DNA from 4 places in the Gordonia sp. 852002-51296_SCH5728562-b genome. Region 2 is predicted to be linked to each of the others. Evidence: predicted binding sites of a transcription regulator. Region 2 holds the regulator's gene; each other region holds the start of a gene.

Region 1 (2,203 bases), on a different contig from region 2:
ATTGGTCAGGGGGAGGCCCGGGGCTCGGGGTGTTGTCCTGATGGTCCGGGCGCCTCGCTCTGCTGAGTAGCTCGGCCACGCCCTCTGCGATCGCATCCGCCATGCCATCGAGCGGCAGTTGAGGTGCTGTCACGTGTCGGTCCCCCTGATGTCGCGGTCAGATGTTCCCGTCGGCTGACACCGGCGGCACAGACTCTGACGCACCCAAGGGGGTAAAGGTTCCAAGAATCTTTGGGAGTCTCCCGCTCACCACACGCCGGGCGGTCGGAACTGCACGCTCATCCGCGCGCCGACGCCGCGGACCTTGGGTACCGCGTGCTCCCAGGTGCGCTGACAACTCCCGCCCATCACCAACAGATCGCCCGCCGACAACGTGAATTTCAACGACGCTCCGCCGCCGCGCGGCCGCAACGCCAACGGGCGCGGAGAGCCGAGAGAGACGATCGCGACCATCGTGTCGTGGGTGGCGCCGCGGCCGAACCGGTCGCCGTGCCACGCAACCGAATCCGACCCGTCGCGATACAGGCAGAGACCCGCCGTCGCGAAGCCCTCGGGTAACTCGTCGCGGTAGTGCGCGGTCAAGGCGGCGCGTGCGTCGACGAGTAGCGGGTCGGGGAGCTCGTCACTCGCCTGGTAATTGCAGACCAGACGCGGGACGTCGACAACTCTGTCGTACATCCGACGACGTTCGGCCCGCCACGGAACGTCGGCGAGCAGAGCGTCGAACAGGTCGGTGCTGCCTGCGATCCATCCGGGCCGCAGATCGACCCACGCGCCCTTGGTCAGGACTCGACGTTCGACATGCGATCCGAGGTCGCGCAGCCGCGGTGACTCGGCGTCGAGGTCGAAGATCGATCCCTGGACTCCTGCGCTCATGGGCCACAGCCTACTCCAACATCGAACACGTGTTCGCAACGCGGCCGGAAGGACTCGCATGGGACGTCGCTCACAATCGCGGCTTGGAGGTGGCACACCGACGCCGCCCATCGGTATACCGGAGCACAAGTGTTAGCAACTAACACTTCTTAGTTGCTGCCGGAATGTCCGAGTCTTCTCGAGGGAGTGCACACAGATGGCGTCGTTGTTGTTTCGGGTGGGACGGTTCTCGTTCCGCCACAAGTGGTGGGTGATCGGGGCGTGGGTGGTCATCGCCGCGCTGCTCATCGGACTCGTGGGTGCGTTGAACCCCAAGTTCGCGAAAGACTTCGAACTCCCCGGAACCGACTCCGGAACTGCGACCTCGCAGGTCGAGGAGTATTTCCCCGAGGCGATGAAGCAGCAATCGGAGGCCTCGACGAGCGTCCTCGTTGCCGCGGACGACGGGCTGGCCGCCCATTCCGCACAGATCGACGCACTCGTCGCCGACCTGCACACCTTGCCCGAGCTGACCGACAAGGCGACGGTTCTGAACCCTGTCACCGTCGCCACGGCCAAACCCGAGCTCGCGTCGTCGGTCCTCGGTGACGGTGGCAAGGTCGGTTTGATCCAGGTGCGGCAGAACATCGAGCTGACCGACCTCACCGTCGAGAACAAGAAGCAGCTGACCGACATCCTCGAGAAGCATCGGGGCAACGGTCTGCAGGTCGAGGCCACGGGCTCGCTGATGAGCGTGATGGAGGCGGGCGGTAAGGCTGAGTTGATCGGCTTCGCCGTCGCCTTCGTGGTGATGATCGTCGCCTTCGGAGCGCTCGTCGCCGCGTTCATCCCGCTGATCACCGGCCTGATGGGCGTGATGATCACCATCATGCTGCTGCGGCTGAGTGCCGAGGTCATCACGGTCAACGAGACCGCCACCGCGATCGTCACCATGCTCGGCATCGCCGTGTCGATCGACTACGCCCTGTTCATCGTCTCCCGCTATCGCGGCGAGGTGAAGCGCGGCGGTGACAGAGCCGACGCCGCGGGTCGAGCGGTCGGTACGGCCGGCTCCGCTGTGGTCTTCGCCGGGCTGACCGTGATCATCGCGGTCGTCGCGCTGATGGTGGTCGGAATCCCGCTGATCACCCAGATGGGTGCGGGCGCCGCCGTCGCGGTGTTCATGGCAGTGATCGCCGCGCTCACCCTGATCCCCGCGCTGCTCGGTGCCGTCGGACGTTTCGCGTTCACCCCACGTATCCCGTGGATCAAGCACGCAGAAGAATCCGACACCGCCGACACCAACGGAGTTCGCTTCGGCCGCATGGTGGTTCGGCGACCCATCCCG
Region 2 (2,203 bases):
GCCGGACTGCTGACGGCACCGACGTCGCCATCCTGGCGAATGTCGCCGATGGTGTGTCGGCGCGTCGCGCGGCCGATGCGCCGGTCGAGGGGATCGGGCTGTTCCGCACCGAGTTGGCATTTCTCGACCGGGCAGAGGAACCCGATGTCGACGAGCAGACACGTCTGTACCGCGACGTGTTCGAGGCGTTCGCGGGCCAAAAAGTCGTCATCAGAACGCTCGACGCCGGCTCGGACAAGCCGCTGGCCTTCATCGAGCACCCGGACGAGGCGAACCCCGCACTCGGCGTGCGCGGTAACAGAATCGGCGATGACCACCCCGAAATCGTGCGAACTCAACTCGACGCGATCGCGCGCGCGGCAGAAGCATCCGGCACGACGCCGTGGGTCATGGCACCGATGATCGCCACGGCCGCAGAGGCTGCACAGTTCGCCGATCTCGTCCGTCAGCGTGGTCTGACGGCCGGCGTGATGATCGAGATCCCTGCAGCGGCAATTCTGGCGCCGGCGATCCTGGCCGAGGTCGACTTCGTGTCGATCGGAACCAACGACCTCACGCAGTACACGATGGCCGCCGACCGGATGTCGGCAGAACTTGCCGAACTGACCGACCCGTGGCAACCCGCGGTGCTCGCACTCATCTCGCAGGTCGCGACCGCCGGCGCCCAGCAGGGCAAACCCGTCGGCGTCTGTGGTGAGGCCGCGGCCGACCCGTCGCTCGCGTGTGTGCTCGTCGGACTGGGAGTCACCTCGCTGTCGGCGGCTCCGGCGGCGACAGCAGCAGTCGGGGCGAAGCTGTCGACGGTGACCATGGAGCAGTGCCGAGCCGCGGCCGCTGCCGCGCTTGCCACCTCGAGTCCGGCACTCGCCCGACGTGCCGCAGCCGAAAAACTCGACCACTGATACAGACCCCGCTGGTCAATGACCTGCGGGGCCCGGTTCAGCGCATCACACCCGGCGCATGACCGTCACGACCTTGCCGAGGATGGCGGCGTCGTCGCCGGGGATCGGATCGAAGAGCGGGTTGTGCGGCATCAGCCAGACGTGGCCGTCTTTGCGTTTGAAGGTCTTCACCGTCGCCTCGCCGTCGATCATCGCTGCGACGATGTCGCCGTTGTCGGCGACATTCTGCTGACGTACGACAACCCAGTCGCCGTCGCAGATCGCGGCGTCGATCATCGATTCGCCGACGACGCGCAGCAGGAACAACGAGCCCTCACCGACGAGCTCACGCGGGAGCGGGAAGACGTCTTCGACCGCCTCCTCCGCGAGAATCGGACCGCCCGCCGCGATACGGCCGAGTACCGGAACGAACGTGGGGGTCGGGAGATCTCCGTTGATGGCATCGGAGTGATGTGCATCGGGAGCCTCGGAGACGTTGACCGCTCGCGGACGGTTGGCGTCGCGCTTCAGCAGGCCCTTGCGCTCGAGAGTGCGCAACTGGTGTGCCACTGATGAGGTGGACGTGAGGCCGACGGCGTCGCCGATCTCTCGGATGCTCGGCGGATATCCACGCTCGCGTACCGACTTTCGGATCACATCGAGGACGCCACGCTGGCGATCGGTGAGTGTTGCCTCGGCGACGGCCGGATGGATCGGTGTCTCCTCGCCGCCTCCGCTCTTCTTGCCTTCGACGCTGCGACCGTTGCCCTTGGGCGACGTCGGGCTGCGTCGTGACTTCTCTGTCATCGGTTCCGTCCTTCCTGATGTTGATGCGGCTGCTGTTGTGAACCGGCTGCTGTTGTGGAGCAGGTGGTGGGGTGCGTCTTTCATCCATCGTCTGGCGCCGACAGTAGCGGAGGCCACTGACAACATCAAACATTTGTTCGACGTGTCGCAGGACTTTGTCGGACCCCTCTGGTAGAACTCGAACATCAGTGCATCGAACGCTTGATCGACCATTGGAGGTAGCGATGACCAGCTTGATGACCAACCCGGTGACCCGCACGATTCCCAGCCCGTCGAGTGCATCCGCGGCAACACCGCCGACCACCCGATCTGCAACGCCCCGACCTGCGTCGACGACGCGTTCTCGAGTTCACCGCGCCACGGTGGTCAGTGGACGCGCATCGTCGAATGCCGTGCGTAGCGAAGAGCTGCGTGTGGCGGGACATGTTCGAACAAGTGAGGTCCGACGGGCCGGCGCGGACGTCTCGCCGCAGCGCCGACGTCGGATTGCGTTCGATCACGGCACCTCTACACGT
Region 3 (2,203 bases), on a different contig from region 2:
CCACGCAGTTGCGGCGGCGGACCGTCGAAGAAGAACTGGAGCGCGAGCGGGCCGTCGTCGATGATCTCTCCCATGAGGACCGGGCGCCCGCCTCGACGCTCGCCCTGCAGGATGTGGAACTCGCTGTCGGGCAGGATGCGCGACGAACCGCTCGGCAGATAGGTGAACAGGGCACCGTCGGTGCCGCAGAGACCTGAGGTCGACAGGATCGCCAGGTCGGCGAGGCCCTCGTTAAGCAAGACCAGGTGACCTGTGGTGGCACCAGCGATTCCGAGTCGGCTGTAGCCGAGGTTCTCGACAGTCCCGATGATCCAATTGGTCGGCCCGTCGTTGGTCCACTCCGGATCGTCGGCGGTGAGGTAGCGGCGACGCACTGCCGCAGTGCGATTCGACGATGCGTGCATACGCGTGTGGAGAGATCTGACCGCGCTGGTTGTTCTCATCATCGGCCTCCTGGCTGTCACGAATCACGGCTAACGAGTGCTTCTGACACGAAGTTCACTCCTCGGCATCGGCAGCCGCATGCGTAATCCACTACTCGTTGTCGGAATTGCCCGACAACCCGATGCAGCCGCACTACCTCAGATCGTGAAACACCCCGACGATGAAAGGCCCCCAGACACGGAACGACCCCCGCATCACCCGTCAGGGACGGGCACATCGGCCGGACGGCCGGATGCGGGGGTCGGGTGACCATCTGGTATTCGCCAACGAGCACAAGTGCCGGCGAAAGTGCCTAAGTCACAGGCGGTCCGCCGTTAGCGGATGGCCACCTCACGTGTCCGTATGTCATACAACTTCAGACCACCTCCTTTCTCGTGTACGACCGAACGTACGCCCGCCCCGAGGTGCTCGCAACGCCTTTTTCGATGCGCATACCGCGGTCGGATCTTCGGTGAGATTTTTTGTCAGACCTCGAATGTATGTTTGGTTCATGTCCTTGGAAACCACTCTCGACGCCGACGCAGCAGCGCCCGGCGCGTCGTCTGATGCCGGGCTCTTCGGCGCGCCGACGATGCCGCCGATCGTCGAGCAGATGTGCGAGGACGAGGAGCTGTCGAAGACCGATCTGGTCGAGATCATCGCGCACTGCGCGTCGGTGCGCGCCAGTGCCGATTATCGAATGCTGCAGGCTATCAGTCTGATTCACGAAGAGCACGAGGAAGACTACGGCTCAGAAATCGGCGAAGCGCACCCCGGTCCCGTTGCCTCTCCGGAGGATCTGCACGCGCTGACCACGCTCGCCAGATCCGGTGGTGACCCGCGCGCCCGGTTCGGTCCGGACGGACTCGAGCGCACCATCGCCGACGTCGGCGCGGTCCTCTCGGTCTCGCCCGCCAGGGCACGTGAGCTGATCACCGCCGGGCATGCCGTCCGCTATCGCCTGCCGCTCACCGGATCGGTGCTCGCGTGCGGACGTCTCGACCTGCCCCAGTTCCTCGTCGTCCTGTCACGCACCGCTCTGTGCGGACCCGACACCATCGCCGACGTCGACTCCCGAATCGCCTCGGCACTGCTGGCGCGCGACAAGATGTCGACGACACGACTCAAGGCACTCGTCGACAGCGTCGTCGCACAACTCGACCCTCCCGCGGTCAAGAGGCAGCGCGAGCTCGTCGACCACGACCGCGACGTGCAGGTACGGCCTGACCGGCACCAGCCGGGACAGTCCCGCATCAGCGGCACGCTGCCCATCGAGTCCGGTGTCATGATCAATGCCCGGCTCAACTCGATGGCCGACGCCGTCCACGACGCCGACCCGCGCACTCACGCACAACGTCGAGCCGACGCGCTCACCGCCTTCGCGCACGGCGAGAGCCACCTCACCTGTAGATGCGAGGCCTGCGCTGCGGCGGCCGAGGTCGCCGAGTCCGCCGGCGAACCGTCCCACGACCTGCCCGACCACGCCGCCGCACCGGCACCATTGGTCCCGCCTTCGCCGAGAGCGGTCATCCACGTCGTCGTCAACGAATCCACCATCAATGGCCACGACGACATGCCCGGATTCATCGACGGACACGGCGTCGTCGATGCGGAGACGATCCGAAAGCTACTCACGGACGCCGAGATCGACTTCCTGGATCCCGCGGCGATCAACGAGCGCGCCGCCTCATCGGCACTGCGGTACACGCCGAGCAAGAAGCTCGACGCCCTGATCCGCTCGGGCGAGCTGTGCTGCACATTCCCCGGGTGCAGCAACCCG
Region 4 (2,203 bases), on a different contig from region 2:
GCGGTTGTGGGGTCCGCAGGCCGGTGCGAGCTCGTCGATGTCGGTGCGTCCGCCCTTTGCCCAATCCTGTTCGGCGTGATGGATTTCGGAGTGACTGAAGGGGCGGGGGCAGTCGGGCATGGAGCATCCGCCGTACTGCGCGAACAGCATGAACCGCTGCGACTCGTTTGCGAGGCGGTTGGCTGTGCCGAAGTAGAGAGGCGCGCCGGTGTGCTCGGAGAACACGGCCAGGTGCATGACCGATTGAGCGGCCAACCGGATCAAGTCGGGCATCGGGATGTCGGCGCCGGTAGTGGTCTGTCCGTAGCCCGCGTACTCACGGAGCTGCGTGTCGGAGATGCGTACGACGAGGTGTGGCGGAAGTCCGCGATGACTGGCGCCGAGCAGCCCGCCGTCGAGGACTGCCCTGAGAATTGCGGAGAGCGCGTCGTGGTTGCGCTGCGACTGGGTGCGAGTGTCGCGGGCCGCTGCCTCCTTGAGCGCGCCCGCATCGGCGAACTCGTTGCTGCCGGTGGGAGAGGCCTCGTCGTCGGGATTGTTCATTCCGGGTGCCGCCCACGCTGCGAGTGCTGTATCGAGCATCGCGCGGGTTGTGGGATCGAGGGTGCCGAGAATTCGTGACATCGACTGTGTGTCTTGATTATCGATGGTGAGGCGGCGCTGACGCTTGCGGTCGTTGTCGTCGGTGATCGTGCCGTCCGGGTCGAGGTAGGCGAGCAGACGATTGCCTGCGGCGAGAATCTGGCGCGGCGCGAGATTCTGTGCGAACCCGGCAACTTCGGCTTCGGCGCGGGTCAGCTGTTCCGCATCGATGCCCTGCGGGATCTTGTTCAGAACAGTGAGTGCTGCGGTGAGGTGATCGGCACCGAGTGCGCCGCTGCGCAAGGCGTCGGCGAGCAGAGGGTAGGTAGGGGGCATCGTGTCGCCGGTGATCGTGAAGGTCTCTTCGAGGGCAAGGATCTGCCCTCTGCGCTTGGTTGCGTCGTGTAGGCGCAGCGGGCCCATCATGAAGTCGGACAACGAGTGTTTGCCGACAGCACGATAGGCCGCACGATTGGACACATCCATGATTCGACTGTTGCCGATCGAGATCATTCTGCGCACCGCGCGCTCGTGCTCGATCGCCGTGGCCGCCACCTCGGCTTCCGTTGCGCCACTGGTATCGACGACGTCGAGCTGGTCGAGCAATGCATGCAATTGTTCATACAGCGCAACAGGATTCGACGCATCATCGTCGCCCGTTGGTTGCCCCTCGTGGATGTCTGAAGTCTCGGTCCCCATGCCGCCCGTCTCCGGTATCGAACTTATGTTCTACATCCAACGTACCCGTCAAATCGGACATGTCAAGGAGAATCTGTCTGGCTGTTGAGCAAACTTCCCGGGCCGGTTCGTCGACGCCATCCTTGACGCGGGGCCTTCCCGCCGCGAGGGTGGAGCGCATGGTCACCGTCGACGACACCGCAGCCGCCCGCGCCAGGTTGGCGTATGAAACTCTCGAGCCGTTCCACGTCCTCGCCTACTTCAACCCGGGACTCACTGCGGCACAGAACGATCTGGGCCTCGACGCGCATGCATTCTATGTCGGAGCACGCGGCGCGCCGCTGGGCGACTGTGCAGGCCCGGTCGTCGTCTCGTCGTTCTACAACTTCGCGCCCGAGCTGATCACCAACGCCTGGGAGTCTGCGCGCAAGGTCGGTCTCGACAAGGTTGCCGCGCGCCGAGAGCAGATGCTCGACGCACAGTTCCGCGACATACTGGGCGAGCGGGTCGTCGAACCTGAAATGGCTTCTCTCGCAGAACGTTACCACGACATCGCGTCGAACCTCCCGATGGGAGGCAGGCCGCTTGCGGCGGCGTGGGCGGGGCTGACGCCACCGAATTCCGCCCATCTCGCGCTCTGGCACGCGCTGTCGGTGCTGCGAGAGTGGTGGGGAGACAACCACATTGCGGTACTCGTCCAGAACGGTCTCGACGGAATCGACGCGGCAACCTTTCACGAGGCAGGGCTGCCCGACCAGACGATTCGACGTCGAGCATTGGGTCGACGACTCGCCCAGCTGACCCGCGGCTGGTCGGACAAGGCGTGGGAGGCGTCGGTTGCCAGGCTCGTCGAGCGTGGGCTTGCCACCAGGGTCGACGACGGGCACGAGCTGACCGCGGCCGGCCTCGATCTCTACCGCGCGATCGAAGCCGAGACCGATGC

What was found. Region 2 encodes LexA, which represses DNA repair genes until DNA is damaged. Its sites were predicted from a motif close to CGAACANNTGTTCG; they were not measured.
Region 1: the regulator LexA is predicted to act here: its motif matches at 899-912, upstream of A5766_RS11120 (alpha-ketoglutarate-dependent dioxygenase AlkB).
Region 3: the regulator LexA is predicted to act here: its motif matches at 917-930, upstream of A5766_RS11615 (HNH endonuclease signature motif containing protein).
Region 4: the regulator LexA is predicted to act here: its motif matches at 1,300-1,313, upstream of A5766_RS07425 (DUF222 domain-containing protein).

The regions. Positions count from the first base shown of each region.
Region 1 is NZ_LZMI01000062.1:6,907-9,109, reverse strand. It holds gene A5766_RS11125 (hypothetical protein) at 1-133, opposite strand, end outside; gene A5766_RS11120 (alpha-ketoglutarate-dependent dioxygenase AlkB) at 247-876, opposite strand; gene A5766_RS11115 (MMPL family transporter) at 1,073-2,203, shown strand, end outside.
Region 2 is NZ_LZMI01000003.1:23,754-25,956, forward strand. It holds gene ptsP (phosphoenolpyruvate--protein phosphotransferase) at 1-902, shown strand, start outside; gene lexA (transcriptional repressor LexA) at 948-1,688, opposite strand; gene A5766_RS24810 (LysM peptidoglycan-binding domain-containing protein) at 1,913-2,203, shown strand, end outside.
Region 3 is NZ_LZMI01000062.1:105,360-107,562, forward strand. It holds gene A5766_RS11610 (hypothetical protein) at 1-443, opposite strand, end outside; gene A5766_RS11615 (HNH endonuclease signature motif containing protein) at 935-2,203, shown strand, end outside.
Region 4 is NZ_LZMI01000040.1:15,265-17,467, forward strand. It holds gene A5766_RS07425 (DUF222 domain-containing protein) at 1-1,281, opposite strand, end outside; gene A5766_RS07430 (SCO6745 family protein) at 1,440-2,203, shown strand, end outside.